DNA from 2 places in the Kitasatospora sp. NPDC101183 genome. Region 1 is predicted to be linked to the other one. Evidence: riboswitches for the same ligand, from Rfam matches in the RefSeq annotation. Region 1 holds a riboswitch; the other holds the start of a gene.

Region 1 (7,557 bases):
CGCGCGCCTTGGTCTGCTCGATCAGCCGCTGCATCGCCTCGTTGCGGCTCTCGACCAGGGTCTTCGTCAGACCGCGCAGCTCACCGCCGATCAGCGACTTGAGGCCCGCACCGATCTGGCTGCCGATGTGGCGGCTGCGCACCGTCAGGCCGAAGACCTCGCCGATGATGTGGTCGACCTTGTAGCCGGGGACGTCGTTGGTGGTCACGACCAGGACGTCTGCGTTCGGGTGCTGCCCGCCGCCGTACTCGTTGATGTCTGCCATGGGCCCCATCCTGCCCTGTGGCGTGCGTCCGGGTGACACCGGCACGGCCGGGCCGTGGCCGAGAAGCCTCCCGCGACCCCGTCCCGACCGGTGATCGGACGCCCGAAAGGCCGTACCGTAGCCCCATGGGCGAGCGAAGCGATCATCCACAGGGGCCGGGCGCGGCGGAGCACCCGGGCGACTCCGGCGACTCGGGCGCGCCCGAGGTCGAGGCGACGGTGGTGCTGGGCCTGCGGATCACCGACTGGCCGGCGCTGCGGGCCGCCGCGATCCGGGCCGTCGAGGACATGGACTTCGGCGGCGTCGACCCGGCCGGGCAGCGCCGCGAACTGCTGCGCGAGGTCTCCGAGGACGCCAACGCGGCGCTCGGCGCCCTGCTGCACCCGGACCGGCTGGTGGCGGCCGTCCCCGGCGTCGAGGCCACCGGCGGCACGCTGGAGATCAGCGTCACCGAGGACTTCACGCCGGACTTCGCCGAGCTCTTCCCGCTGGAGGGCGACGAGGAGGAGGGCGGCGCCGGAGCCGACTGGACCCTCACCCCGCGCACCGCCTGCCTGCTCCACGCCCAGCTCCTCGGCCTCGCCGACGCCGCGTACGACGACCTGGAGGAGCACGGCGACGACCCCGTCGCCGACGAGGACGACGCCGACTGGACGGTCTTCCCCCGCCTGCCCCGGCGCACCTGGACCCTCCACCGCTCCTGGCGCCGCGCCATGTCCCGGGCCTTCGACGACCTCGCCGACGACCTCGCCCTCGGCGAGTGGCCGCTCCCGCGCTGCCTCGCCGAGGAGATCGCCCTGCGGATGGCCCTGCTGGACGCCCGAGCCCTGCTCGGCGCCCAGCCCGAGTCCGTGGCCGACATGATGGGCGACCTCCCGGCCGACCTCTACGACTACGACTGGGACGGCTGCCACGACGAGCTCTTCGGCGTCTACGGCCCGGACGACGGGGACCCGGAGCTGGCCGCCGAGCAGCGCACCGAGGTGCTGCTCGCGGCGACGCACCCCGAGGGGTGGTTCCTGATGTACGAGGACGCGGAGGAGCGGGACCCGCAGCGCGGCTACCGGCGCTGACGGGCACACGGGCGGGCGGCCTCTGCGGCGGCTAGGCTGCCGGCATGTCCGAACCGTCCGAACCATCCGAACAGTCCGGAACGCAGGGGTCCGTGGAGGAGTCGGCGCAGGACGCGGCGCTCGCCCGGATCGGGCTCGGGCTGGACGCCGTACGGGCCGCGCAGGGCGGGCGCCCGGCCGAGGAGCGGGCCGGATTCGAGGCGCTGTGGGAGGCTCTCGGCGAGGGCGACGTGCTCCACCGCTGCGTGCTCGCGCACTACCTGGCGGACCTCCAGGACGACCCGCGCGAGGAACTGGAGTGGGACCGGCGCGCCCTGGCCGCCGCCGAGCGGGCCCGGACGTACGAGTCCGCCCTCCAGGTGCGGGCCTTCTACCCGTCGCTGCACCTCAACCTCGCCTCCGACCACCTCAAGCTCGGCGAGCCGGACCTCGCCCGGGAGCAGCTGGAACGGGCGGTGCGCAGCCTCGACGCCCTGCCCGGGGACGCCTACGGCGCGGGCATCCGCTCCGCCGTCGACGAGCTGCGCCGGCGTCTGCGCTGACGGCCGGGCGCCGGGGCGGGCCGGGGCGGGGGCGGCGCGGGTCGCGGGCCCTGGCATGCTGGTCGGGTGACCTCTGCGTTCGACACCCCCGCCCCCGACGCCCGCCCCGACTCCGGTTCCGACTCAGCTTCCGACGACCGCGACGAGCTGCCCCAGTACGTGCTGCCGCTCGTCGTCCGCCTGGAGAAGGCGACGCCGCCCGGGCGCACGGACGCGCTGGAGACCTCGGCGCGGGCGGTGCTGACCCTGCTCTCCGACCCCCGGGCGACGGAGGCGGACGGGGAGTGGGCGCAGCGGGTCGCGGCCTGGGAGGACGCCCGGATCCGCAAGGTGGTCCGCCGCGCCCGGGGCGGCGAGTGGCGCCGGGCGGGCGAGCTCCCCGGCCTCACGGTGACCGGGCGGGAGGCGGAGGTCCGCGTCTTCCCGCCGATCCCGCTGGACGGCTGGCCCAAGGACCTCGCCAAGCTGCAGGTCTCCGGCACGGACCTCGAGGAGACAGCCGACCCCGGCGCCCCCGACCCGGGCCTGCCCGTCCTGTGGCTCAACCCGGACCTGGAGATGAGCGCCGGCAAGACCATGGCCCAGACCGGCCACGCCGCCCAGCTCGCCTGGTGGCGTCTGGACGACGCCCGTCGCAAGGACTGGGCCGAGGCCGGCTTCCCCCTCGCGGTGCGCACGGCCGCCCCGGACCAGTGGGCGGACCTGCTCGCGAGCGACCTGCCCGTCGTCCACGACGCGGGCTTCACCGAGATCGCCCCCGGCCCGACCGTCGCCTTCGAGGGCGGCACGCGCTACTGCGACACCCCGGGCCTGCGGCGCGCGTGATGCCGGCCCGGGGCTGCGGACGGCCGATCGGCGCCCGCCTCCGGCCGCCTGAGCGACGGGGGAAGGCCGACGACCTACGCCTCGCCGCCCAGGTCGACGTCGGGTAGCGTCTCGCCGAACCGCTCCAGCGCCGCCTGGGGCCCGCAGCCGAAGGCGCGGCCGATGTACTCCCAGGTCATCATGCTGCTGCGGGCCTTGCGGCCGGCCAGCAGCGCGGTCGAACCGGCGGCGCGCTCGAACCGGGCGGCCGCACGGGCGGCGGCGTAGGGCCTGCTCTCCGTCAGGTCGCAGATCCGGTCAACCAAGGCCGCGACCAGGTCCTCGACCTCGCGCGGCACCACACCCTCGGCCAGGTCGACGTGCCACTCCCAGTCCGCGAACGGCCCGGTGGCCTCGCCCACCGCCTCGGTCGCCCGGTCGTCACCGAAGTCCAGCAGGTGCACCCGCTCACCCCGCCAGCCGCAGTGGCAACCACCGCGTACCGCAGCGGCCCGAGGACCGTCCGCACCGTTGTAGAGCCACCACGTGGTGCGCCCGTCCGGCAACGGCGCCGGCTCGCTGCCGTCCGCCAACATCGCCGCCGGGAAACCCCGGTGGCGCCCACTCTCGTCAACCCATGGCATGGCCGTGTCCCTCGCGTCCCTGGAGTGCGGCATCAGGTTCTCGGACTGTGACACGCTGTCAAGGCTCCGCGACAACCGGTGCGGCCCGCTGGGCCGGAAGCCGGTTCGCCGACCACCCGTCGCATCGGCCCCCTCCTGATCATGCCGATGACGCTGACGGCGCTGCCCACCGAGGGCGCGCCGCCGCGGGTCGTCCGCAGCGGCGCGCGCACCGGGTCGGTGCTACGGCGCGGTGCTACGGCGCGGTGACGCTCGGCCGGCCGCCCGCACCGAAGGCCCAGCCCTCCACGTCGCCGGGGGCCGGGTGGTAGCCGGCGGCGCCGAGTTCGCTGTAGGACCAGGCGCCGCCGGGGAAGCCCCCGTCGGCCTTCTGCTGCGCGGTGATCCAGGCCACCCCGGGGTGCACCGCGGCGGTGGCCGTCGGGTCGTTCGGCACGAGGGCCGGTGCCATCACGGCCATCGCGGTGCTGTCCACGTCCGTGCCGCCGCTCGCGGGGATCAGGCTCGGCCACCCGCGGCGGCGGTCTCCTGGCTTTCCAGGTAACTGACGGGCGCTGCCGCGCTCCTGGCGTTCCCGGCCCGCATTTCGGCCATGATGCCGAGCGCCCGCGAGAAGACCGACGGTGAGTTCATGGAGGCGCCCACGGCCGGGCAGTTGGTGTCCGGCGCCTTGCTGACCGCGGTGCAGACCGTCCCGTCGAGCCCGGCGATCAGGTCGTGGCCCCCGAACGCGCGAGGGTCGCGGCCGACCACCTGGGCGAGCAGGGCCTCATTGGCCATCGCGCCACCGCCGGCGTAGACGGTCCCGATCCCGGTGCAGTCGTCGGCGGTCGAGCCCGAGGCGTCCGCCTGGTGCCGGTCGAAGAAGTCGGCGATGCCGCGCGGTGCCGTGCCGTCGCCCCCGGTGGCCGCGAGCGCGAAGGCGCCGTCGACGGTCATCCCGAAGTCCGCGTAGGTGGGGAACTGCTCGTAGGAGTGGCCGCCGACCAGGTTCGCCGGGGCGAGGAGGTAGGCCGTGCCCCTGACCAGGTCCGGGCCGCCCGAGGCCGCGCGTTCTGCGGCCGTACCGGCCGTATCGGCCGGTGAGGTCCGGGCGTGGGTTCATCGGTGACTCCCTGTCGGCCGATGAAGGGCCGCTCGGACGGCGGGCCCACCCGTGCGCGGTGCCGGGCGTCCCGTCCGATCCGCGCCGCAGACCTCGACGGCGCCGGTGGTGAAGCGACTTCGGCGCAGGTGGTCCGACTCGTCCGCCGGTGGGCGGACCTACGGTTGCGGGTCAGTGCCGGAGTCTGACCGGCTTCCCCTGGACTGCGGAAGGTGTCCTCATTATTTCTTTGATCTGACCACAGCAACTGACCTCACGTCAACGAGCTCCCAGCAAACGGGAATTGCCGTTGACGCTCCAAGTTGGTTCGTGGTCTGATGCTCCAGTTCCACGCCCGAGCACGGGGAAAGCCGGTCGAACTCCGGCACTGACCCGCAACCGTAGGTCCGCCGCCAGGCGGACGAGTCGGACCACCTGTGCTCGTGTCCCACCCCCAGCAGACAGCCGTCGAGGACTGCGGCGCGCTCTGGAAGCCCGTCCGGCGAGTTCTGCGCGGTGTCGCTGCGCGCAGGGGTGCGCCGGGGTGAACGGGCCCATCGGCGTGGACGGTTCCGTCGGCGGTCTGCGGGGACTTCACGTACCCACCGACCCCTGGAGCCTCCGTGTCCCAGCTTCTGCCGCCTCGGCCACGCCGACGGCGCAGCCGCCTACTCGCCCTGTTGGCGGCCCTCGTCACCTTCGTCAGCCTGGTCGGCATGACGGCCCCGTCCTTCGCCGACACGGGGACCGGCACCGGCGCGACCGGCACGGCGGGCCTCTTCGTGCCCGCCAACGGCCGCCTCGGCTCGACCGTCCTGCCGCCGGCCTCCTGGCGCTCCTTCCCCGTGCTCGGCCAACTCGGCATACCGACCTCGGGTGTCTCGGCGGTCAGCGTGACCCTGAACGTGGCGGCCGGCCCGGAGACCGACATCTACGCGGCACCGGACGACCCGGCCCATCCCTCGTTCCTGGCCGTGCACTACCAGGGCTTCGGCACCACGTCGAACAGCGCGGTGGTCGCGGTCGGGGCCAACGGGAGCATCTCGCTGGAGACCGTGGCACCGAACGTCGTCGTCTTCGTCGACCTCCAGGGCTACTACACCAGCGGCACCACCACGGCCCCGGGCGGCTACGTGCCGGTCACCCCGTACATCGCGGCCAACACCATGACCGGCGGAACCGGCCTGCCGCCGATCCCGCTCAATCCCAACCAGACCAGTGTGGTGAACGTCCCGAAGCTCCCCACCCCGGTGTCGGCGATCTTCGCGAACATCTACGTCAACCCGACCCGCCCCGGCGGGAGCGGATGGTTCACGCCCTACCCGGACGGTGGCACCAAGCCCGACAACCAGATCGCCTTCAGCGAGTCCCGCCCGGTCTCCATGGGCACGATCATCAGCGTCAACAACCAGACCGGGAAGTTCGACCTGTACTACGGCGGCGGCACGGGCGCCGTCCAGATCAACGTGATGATCCAGGTGCTGGGCTACTTCACCCCGACGGCGACCCTCGGCGCGTTCACGCCCGCCGCCGGTTCGATCTACGACAGCAAGGGCGCCACCATCGCGGCCGGGGCCACCGTCAAGGTGCCGGTCGCGGGCATCGGCGGCGCCCCGGCGGTCGGCAACAGCCTGCTGGCCGCGGCGCTGAACTTCCGGGTGAGCTCGGCGGCCTCCGGCAGCCTGGCCGTCGGCGCCTCCGACCGGCCGCTGCCGCTGGGCGCCGCCGCCAGCTTCAGCGGCGGGGACCAGGCCTACTCCACGCTGTCGAACGTGCCGATCAGCGGTGACGGCAGCATCAACGTCAAGAACAACGGCACCTCGCCGATCAACCTCCTGGTGGACCTCGAAGGCTGGTACACCGGGACCCGGCTGCCGATCTCGGTCGATCCGGACGGCACGATCCGCTACAACAACGTCTTCGCCTACGGGCTGAACATGCCGGACCTCACCACGGTCGCGGAGTCCGGCGCCATGCAGTCCGACGGCACCTGCCTCTTCTCCAGCTCCTCGGCCGCCGTGGAGAACTCCGGCGACGTCTACAACGAGGTCGCCACCTACAACCCGACGACCTGCCAGCGCACGCTCGTCCACGGCTCGCTGTCGGCGGACGCCATCGCCACCCTGACCCCGGCCGTGACCGGCGGCACCACCCCGACCCCGGTCCCGGCAACCGTCCAGCAGCTGCCGCCCGGGCCCGCCCCGGCAGTTGCCGCGGCGGCTGCCCCCTCGCTGGCTGCCCCCTCGCCGGCGGGGGGCGTGCCCAACACGGCCTACATCCAGGCGTACGACAAGTCGGCCTACATCGACCCGCTCTTCATCACGATCACCTCACTGTCCGTCAACCTCACCTACGCCCGCGGGCAGGGCTTCATCCTCGGTTCCGGCTACTCCGGCTACGCCTACGACTACGCGTTCAAGTACGACGGCTGGTCGAAGAGCGGGCTGCAGAACAACAACCTCGGGGTCAGCTCGACCTGGGTCAACTACAGCGTCAACGAGACGTTCCGCAATGACGACTTCGAGGAGATTCTGATCCGCATCTTCGGCGTCGCGGCCGTCGCGGCCTGTGGCTTCGACACCTCCACCGCCGTCTTCTACCTCAACCCGCGCGTCACCGGCAACGCCGACGGCACTTACACCTGGGGGCACAACAACAGTGTCAAGGGAGGCTGCAGCAACCTTGTCCACTTCCACAACTGGCACGACTACGGCCACAGCAACTAACGCCGTACGGTCCGCCCTGCGCCGAGCCCTGCTGGGGCCCACCGTGGCACTGAGCCTGCTCGGCGCGCTCACCGGCTGCTCCGGCTCCGACGCCGGCTCGTCCGTCCGCCACGGCGACGCCGGCTCGGTGGCCGTCGCGTACACCGACCGCCTGTTCAACGGCCGGAGCAAGGAGGCCGAGCCCCTGGTCGACCCGACCGCGCTCGGCGCCTTCCGGGTGATCGCGGCAGAGATGTCGGCGGGGGCCACCCAGGCCCGGGACCTGCGGGTCGCCGCGGTCGTGGCGAACGGCAAGCGCGCGACGGTGACCCTCTCCGGCACGCTCTGCGTCGACCGGAGCCCGTCCAGGACCGCCGGCGCGTCGCCTGACAGCGCGCACTGCAGGACCCGCAAGGCGGACTCCGCTCCCGACCCGGCCT
Region 2 (7,557 bases), on a different contig from region 1:
CGGCGGTACTGCTGCTCCCAGTCGAGCTCGGCCCGGCCGATTGTCCCGTTCAACCGGCGCCGTCGCGCCGGATGGAACGGGGTCAGTAATTCGCCTTCCCCCTGATCGACCGTTTCCTCCAGGTCGTCAGCGGGTTCGACGTGCTCGCTCCACACGATTCCTCCCCCCTGGAAGGCTCGCGCCTCCCGCACTGTGCCTCCCCTTGGGAGGCCCCACCTCCCGTGCCGCACCGTTCCTGCAACCCGGAAACCTGTTCCGGGGAATGGCGAATCGGCTGTCGCTGCTATTGCCGCTATTGCCGCGTAACGTGAACACCCCGCCCGGGCGCCGAGAAATGATCATCCCCACCAAGCGTCCGAAGGCGTGTCAACTCACCGCCCACGGCGCCGAAACCGTAGATCACTCACCGCCGCCCCTCGTCCAACCGTGCGAGGCGAAAATCAATGTAGAGCATCCGGGCCACCCGAAGAGGGGGATGTGTGAAACGCATGGTCGAGATTTGAAGATTGGCCTACCGCTTGTGGTCGGTGGCCGGTGCCGAGGGGGTGCCGGCACGCGGGGTGAGCTGGGGAAACGCCCGAAATCCTGGTCGCCGCACGGGGTTTGGCATGGTGTCAGGGAGTGTTCAGGAGACCGTCCACCAGTGCCGTGAGGCCCTGGAGGTAGGTCTCCTCGGCCGTCAGTACGGCCCATCGGGCCGCGACGTTCGCCAGTCGTGGAAGTTCGTTCGGGTCGAGATCGGCGAAAACTCGCTCCCTGTACGTCGCGCGGTCGCTGTCCGCGCGGCGCCGTCCGGCCGTCGCCCGGACGAGGATCTCGCCGGCCGTGTAGTACCAGATCGCGCGGTAGCCGTGGACGGCCCGCTCGGGGGTCAGGCCGCAGGCGACGAGGCCGTCGAGGATCTGCTCGACGAACCACAGCGAGGTGGTGGACAGCAGGTCGTCGGCCGTCAGGACCTCGACGATCCAGGGGCAGTCGGCGAGGGCCCCGTGGATGGCGGCGGTGCAGACGAGCACCCGCTCGCGGGGGTCGGCGGGCAGGTCGGGGCGGCGCAGCGCCCGCTTCGCGTAGTCGTCGAGGAGGAGGACGAGCAGCTCGTCCTTGTCGCGCACGTGGTGGTAGAGCGCCATCGGGGTGCTGCCGACCTCCGTGGCGAGCCGGCGCATGGTCAGGCGGTCCACGCCCTCCTCGGTGACGATCCGGCGGGCGGAGTCGAGGACCTGGTCGAGGGAGATCCGGGGCGGGCGGCCGGGGGACCTGCGGGGCTTCTCGTGCATGCCGCCATCATCTCCCCGGCCGGTTCGGGGCTCGACATCGGCGGGAGCTGCGCGCTACGTTTCTATACATGTATAGAAACTCGCGAGGGCGCCCCGGGACGGTGCTCGCGGCGGTCGCCGTCGCCCAGTTCGTGTTCGCCCTGGACCAGTCGGTGGTCAACGTCGCCCTGCCCGCCGTCCGCACCGCGCTCGGCTTCGCCCCGCTCGACCTCTCCTGGGTCGTGCACGTCTACGCGCTCACCTTCGGCGGCGCCCTGCTGCTCGGCGGCCGGGCCTGCGACCTGTACGGGCGCCGCCGGCTCCTCACCCTCGGCCTCGCCGCCTTCGCGGCCTGCTCGCTCGCCGGCGGCCTCGCCCAGGCCCCGTGGCAGCTCGTCGCCGCCCGCGCCGGCCAGGGCCTCGGCGCCGCGGCCGCCGCACCGGCGGCGCTCTCGCTGCTCACCGCCACCTTCGGCGAGGGGCGCGCCCGGGTGCGCGCCCTCGGCGTGTGGAGCGCGGTCAACGCGGCGGGAGGCGCCCTGGGCGTCCTGGCGGGCGGGCTGCTCACCCAGTACGCCGGGTGGCGCTGGGTCATGCTGGTCAACCTGCCGATCGTCGCCCTCGCCCTCGCGCTGACGGCCGCGGGCGTGCCCGCCGACGTACGCCCCGCGCGCCGGGAGCGGCTGGACGTGCCCGGCGCCGTCCTGGCCACGGGCGGATGCGGGCTGCTGGTGTACGGCGTCGTGGCGGCCGAGTGGCCCGCCGTGCTGCTCGCCCTGGTGGTGCTGGCCGGATTCGTCCTCGTCGAGGCGCGCAGCGCGGCGCCGCTGCTGCGGCTCGGGCTGCTGCGCAGCCGGTGGGTGGCCGGGGCCAACGTGCTGGTGTTCCTCGCGGCGGCCGGGCAGTTCGCGGCCTTCTACTTCGTCTCCCTCTACATGCAGCAGGTCCTCGGCATGGGCGCGGCGGCGACCGGCTCCGCGTTCCTGCCGTTCTCGGTGGGCGTCGTGGCCGGCACCCTGGTGGCCACCCGCGTCGTCTCCGCACGCGGCCCGCGCGCCGCCCTCGTCCCCGGCGCCCTGCTGGCCGCGGCGGGCCTGGCCTGGTTCGCCTGCCTCAGCCCGGACGGCGGGTTCCTCACCGACGTCCTCGGGCCCTCCGCCGTCACCAGCGTCGGGCTGGGCCTGGTGCTCGCCCCCGTCGCCGCCGCCGCGACCACCGGAGTCCGGGCGGAGGAGGCCGGGGCGGCCTCCGGCCTGCTCAACAGCTCGCGGCAGCTCGGGGGTTGCGTGGGGCTCGCCGCCCTGGCCACCGTCGCCGCCCGGCGCACCGGGGGCGCGTCCGACCCGGCCGCGCTCAACTCGGGCTACGCGCTGGGGCTCGCGGGCGGGGCCTGCCTGTTCCTGCTCGCCGCCGCCGTGGCCGTCCTCGTCCTGCCGCGCCGTCCTGCCGCCGGTCCCACTCCCGTCGTCACCGAGAAGCACCTGGAAGGAACCCGCTCATGACCACCCCTCTCTCCCTCGACCTCTTCTCCTCCGCCCTCCTCCTCCACCCCGACGGCCAGGTCCTGGCCGCCGAGCGGCGGATGGCCGGCGGCGCGTCCGGTGCCGGGCAAGCCGCCTGGCAGGTCGCCACCTTCCACGTGGAGACCGACGCCGACGTCCACGCCGACCACTGGGAGATGCACCCGCAGGCCGAGGAGGCCGTCTGCTGCCTCAGCGGCGCCGTCCGCTTCTACCTGCGCGCCGAGGACCCCGCCTCCTCCGGTGAGGAGATGGTCCGCCTCACCCCGGGCACCGCCGTCGTCGTCCCCCGGGGCCGCTGGCACCGCCTCGAACTCGACGCCCCCAGCGACCTCATGTCCATCACCCTCCGCGAGGGCACCCGCCTGGAGAAGCGCTCCACGAGTTGAGACGTCTCACCTTGCCCGTCCCGGGCGCCGGATCGCCGCTGGTCACGGCGGTGCGGCGCCTGATGGGACGTCTGAGACACCTCCGGCGCCGGCCTGACGATCAGTACGCTGCGGCATTCGGTCGCCGTGATCACCGTGCGGCACCGTCGAACCACCAGAAGGAGCAAGTCGATGAACGTCATGGCCAGGATCGGCAAGGGCGCAGTGGCGCTGGCGATAGCCGGCGCGTCGGTGCTGGGACTGACGGGCACCGCGAGCGCCGCACCCGGCGCGACCTACATCGGCAGCGGGTACGCCACCTCCGGCGCCGGCGTGTGGTGCGTGCAGCACAGCCTCAACTACTTCCTCAACAACAACGGGTCCGCGTACCGGGCGAGCGCGCCGTACTGGTCGGTGGACGAGGACAGCCAGTGGGGCCCGAAGACCGAGGCCGAGGTCCGCTGGTTCCAGGCGCACTGGGGCTACAAGGCGGACGGCATCGTCGGCCCGGTGACCGGCTTCCAGATCCTGGTCTACGGCGAGCCCAAGTACAGCGGCACCCCGTGGGGAGGCCCGGGCTACTGCTACTGGCAGGTGCCCAGCGACCACATGTACGGCGCGTAGTACTCCCCCCTCGAAAGGACCACCACGATGAACAGGACCCTCCGTCGCGGGCTGGTCGCCACCGGCGCCCTCCTCCTCTCCACGGCCGCCGTGGCCGGCACCGCCCAGGCCTCCACCACCGCCCCCTACCTCGGCTACGGCCGCACCACCTCGGGCACGGGTGTGTGGTGCGTGCAGCACCTGGTCAACAACTGGCTGCACCTGTCCGGCCAGCCCACCATCGACCAGGACAGCCAGTGGGGCCCGAAGACCGACGCGGCCGTGCGCACCTTCCAGGCCAGCGTCCTCGGCAGCAGCCAGGCCGACGGCATCGTGGGCCCGCAGACGGGCACCCGTCTCCTCAACGTCGACTGGAACGACCCCTACTCCGGCCCCACCGGCTCCTGCCGCCCCTTCATCCCCACCACCAGCTGACACCCTCTGCTCCGCCGCCCGCCCCGGGACCCCGGGGCGGGCGGCTGAACTCGCGGACAGGGGGAGGCGCTCACTGGAACAATCCCTCCCATGGCGACCACACCGAGTTCGGCCGAGGGCAATTGGGACAGCCTCCTCCAGCAGGGCACCGGTCCCGTGCAGGAGAGCTTCCTGGAGCTCGTCAGGGAGACCCGCCACTACATCGGATACAAGCCGGACATCGTCTGGGGCAACCTCCAGACACCCGAGTACGCCGAGGCGATGCTCCGGCTCGTGGTCGACTTCCACGGGACTCCGGACGACATCGAGGCCGGCGTCGCGGCCCGGACGGCCCGCGCGCAGTTCATCGGTAAGGAGGGCCGGACGTACCACGTCCTCCTCGGGGAGCAGGCCCTGCTCACGAACATCGGCGGCGCCGAGGTGATGCGCGGCCAACTGCGCAGGCTGGCCGAGGCGATCGACCTTCCCGGGCTCAGGCTCGGCATCATTCCGGCCCGGGCCAGGCTCCTGATCTACCCGGGCGACGGGTTTTCGATCTTCGACGACCGCCGGGTGGAGGTCGAGGGCTTCCGTGGCGGCGAGACCATCATCGACCCGGCCCGACTGGACCTCTTCCGCAGGGCGTTCGAGCGCCTGCAGCCCTCGGCCGTCTACGGCCCCGCTGCCCGCGACCTCATCGAGGACACCCTCAACCGCACCTGAGCGCGCGTAGCCCGTCCGGCCCGGCCCCGCTCCGTGGGGGCCGGGCCGGTGGTGTGTCAGCGGCGGCCGCCGGGTTCCCAGGAGTGGGCCTCGACGGAGTCGTACGCGTCCGGGGTGAGGAGGGTGCGGGCGGTGGCCTCGTCGGGGGCGCGGAGGAGGGCGGCGGTGCCGAGCCAGGTGGTGCCGTCGTCGGAGAGCAGCGGGCCGTAGGCGATCAGGTCGTCGGCGTGGGACGGGGGCGGCGTGAGGTCGGCGGGCTCGCCGGTGCCGAGGGCGAGGAGGAGGAAGCGGGGGGTCTCGACCCGGAGGCCGGGGAAGTCCCACATGGTGCGGCCGAGGGTGTTGCGCCAGCGGCGGAGCAGGACGTCGCGGTAGGCGCCGGCCTGGTAGTTGGGCTCGTCGAAGGCGAACGCGCGGGCGGTGGCCGGGTCGGGCAGGTCGACGATGTGGATGCTGCCGGTGACCGTCTCGGTGGCGTCGTCGAAGGTGGGGCCGCGGGCGATGAGCTGCTCGGCGAAGCCGTCCATGTAGGACCAGTGGGCCTCGATGAGCTCACCGCGCAGCGGCATGGAGCCGGGGCGGTCCCGGTGGTAGGCGAGGAATTCCATGTGGCCATGGTCTCGCCCCGGCTCCGGTGAGGGGAACGGATTTCAGTGGCCGGTGTTCCCCGTGTGCCAGTCGGCCTCGAGCCCGGTGCTGCCGTCGGCCCGCCGCACCGGGTGCCAGTGGGCGTGGAGCCCGGCGGGCCGGGCCGTGGTGCGGGGCGCGCCCATGGCGTGGAGGACGGAGCTGTCGAGCGGGCTGGCGCCGAGCCGCTCGGCGACCCGAGTGAGGGCGGCGCGCAGGCGGTGCCCGGGGCTGTCGAGGGCGGGCGCGGGGGCGTGGGGATGGAACGCGGCGAAGACGGACATGCGGGCTCACCTCCGGTACGGCCTGCGAAGTGGCAGGTGACGTCCACCCTGCACCCGTACGGTCGGGCGGCGGTCGGTTTTGACGGGGTGCTGACGCGGCCCTGACGGTTTGTGTACCGGCGCGGCGCGGGCCCGGGGCTCTGGACTTACTAGGACGTCCAACTATATGGTCGTGAACAGGTCCGCGGTGTCAGGGAAGCCGGTGTGAGTCCGGCACGGTCCCGCCACTGTGACCGGGGAGTCCACCCCTCGCGGGAGAAGGCCACTGGCAGCCAGCCGGGAAGGCCAGGGGGCGGGCGTCGATCCGGGAGTCAGGATACCGGCCGCGGGTGATCCGTGTTTTCCACGAGGATGGAGACGACACGCATGGCGATCCGCGCCCGTAGAGATAGTTGACGCATCGTCATGTCCAGCTGCGCGCAAGCGACTTGAGCGCGGCCTCCAGTCCTCCTTTCCGCATCCAGGACGGGAGAACGTCACCGATGGTCCGAGAACTCACCCACTTCGTCGCCGGGAAGCACACCCCCGGCACCTCCGGTCGCTACGGCGACGTCTTCGACCCCAACACCGGCCTCGTCCAGGCCCGGGTCCCGCTCGCGAGCCGCGCCGAGGTGGAGGCCGTGATCGCCGACGCCGAGCAGGCGCAGCCCGGTTGGGCCGCCTGGAACCCGCAGCGCCGCGCCCGGGTGATGCTGCGCTTCCTGCAACTCGTGGAGCAGGAGAAGGACGCCATCGCCCGGCTGCTCTCCGCCGAGCACGGCAAGACGATCGCCGACGCCCACGGCGACCTCCAGCGCGGCCTGGAGGTCGTGGAGTTCGCCGCCGGTGTCCCGCACCTGCTCAAGGGCGAGTTCAGCGACAACGCCGGCGCCGGCATCGACGTGTACTCGATGCGCCAGCCGCTGGGCGTCGTCGCGGGCATCACGCCCTTCAACTTCCCCGCGATGATCCCGCTCTGGAAGGCCGCGCCCGCGCTGGCCTGCGGCAACGCCTTCGTCCTCAAGCCCTCCGAGCGGGACCCTTCGGTGCCGCTGCGCCTGGCCGAGCTGTTCCTGGAGGCGGGGCTGCCGCCCGGCGTGCTCAACGTCGTCCACGGCGACAAGGAGGCGGTGGACGTCCTGCTCGCCGACCCCCGCGTCCGGGCCGTCGGCTTCGTCGGCTCCACCCCGATCGCGCAGTACGTGTACGCGACGGCGGCCGCCAACGGCAAGCGGGCGCAGTGCTTCGGCGGCGCGAAGAACCACATGGTCGTCATGCCGGACGCCGACCTCGACCAGGCCGCAGACGCCCTGGTCGGCGCCGGCTACGGTTCGGCCGGGGAGCGCTGCATGGCGATTTCGGTGGCCGTCCCGGTGGGGGAGGAGACGGCGGACGCGCTGGTCGCCAAGCTGGTCGAGCGGATCGGCGCGCTCAAGGTCGGCCGCTCGGACGACCCGGCGGCCGACTTCGGTCCGCTGGTGGGCCGGGATGCGCTGGACCGCGTCCGCGGGTATCTGGACCTCGGCGTCCAGGAGGGCGCCGAACTCGTCGTCGACGGGCGGGACTTCCGCCTGGAGGGCCACGAGGGCGGGTACTTCCTCGGCGCCTCGCTCTTCGACCGCGTCACCCCGGGGATGCGGATCTACCGCGAGGAGATCTTCGGCCCCGTCCTCACCGTCGTGCGCGCCGCCGACTACGAGGAGGCGCTGCGGCTGCCCAGCGAGCACGAGTTCGGCAACGGCGTCGCCCTCTACACCCGCGACGGCGACACCGCCCGGGACTT

What was found. A riboswitch is a leader RNA that binds a small molecule or an ion and turns the genes downstream of it on or off. The one in region 1 is predicted to bind cobalamin.
Region 2: it holds a riboswitch for cobalamin, as region 1 does, so the genes downstream of both, ACIRRS_RS17365 (CoA-acylating methylmalonate-semialdehyde dehydrogenase) here and ACIRRS_RS02585 (hypothetical protein) in region 1, are expected to answer to the same signal.

What each region holds. Positions count from the first base shown of each region.
Region 1 is NZ_JBIWOW010000002.1:95,525-103,081, reverse strand. It holds gene ACIRRS_RS02620 (YbjQ family protein) at 1-265, opposite strand, end outside; gene ACIRRS_RS02615 (hypothetical protein) at 391-1,338, shown strand; gene ACIRRS_RS02610 (hypothetical protein) at 1,383-1,880, shown strand; gene ACIRRS_RS02605 (peptidyl-tRNA hydrolase) at 1,947-2,705, shown strand; gene ACIRRS_RS02600 (hypothetical protein) at 2,780-3,148, opposite strand; gene ACIRRS_RS02595 (hypothetical protein) at 3,564-3,803, opposite strand; gene ACIRRS_RS02590 (hypothetical protein) at 3,827-4,267, opposite strand; cobalamin riboswitch at 4,539-4,672, opposite strand; cobalamin riboswitch at 4,720-4,866, shown strand; gene ACIRRS_RS02585 (hypothetical protein) at 5,093-7,138, shown strand; gene ACIRRS_RS02580 (hypothetical protein) at 7,182-7,557, shown strand, end outside.
Region 2 is NZ_JBIWOW010000011.1:122,102-129,658, reverse strand. It holds gene ACIRRS_RS17410 (sugar transferase) at 1-53, opposite strand, end outside; gene ACIRRS_RS17405 (TetR/AcrR family transcriptional regulator) at 615-1,277, opposite strand; gene ACIRRS_RS17400 (MFS transporter) at 1,346-2,758, shown strand; gene ACIRRS_RS17395 (cupin domain-containing protein) at 2,755-3,165, shown strand; gene ACIRRS_RS17390 (peptidoglycan-binding protein) at 3,337-3,768, shown strand; gene ACIRRS_RS17385 (peptidoglycan-binding protein) at 3,796-4,182, shown strand; gene ACIRRS_RS17380 (DUF5753 domain-containing protein) at 4,273-4,884, shown strand; gene ACIRRS_RS17375 (YciI family protein) at 4,941-5,492, opposite strand; gene ACIRRS_RS17370 (hypothetical protein) at 5,535-5,795, opposite strand; cobalamin riboswitch at 5,946-6,138, shown strand; gene ACIRRS_RS17365 (CoA-acylating methylmalonate-semialdehyde dehydrogenase) at 6,278-7,557, shown strand, end outside.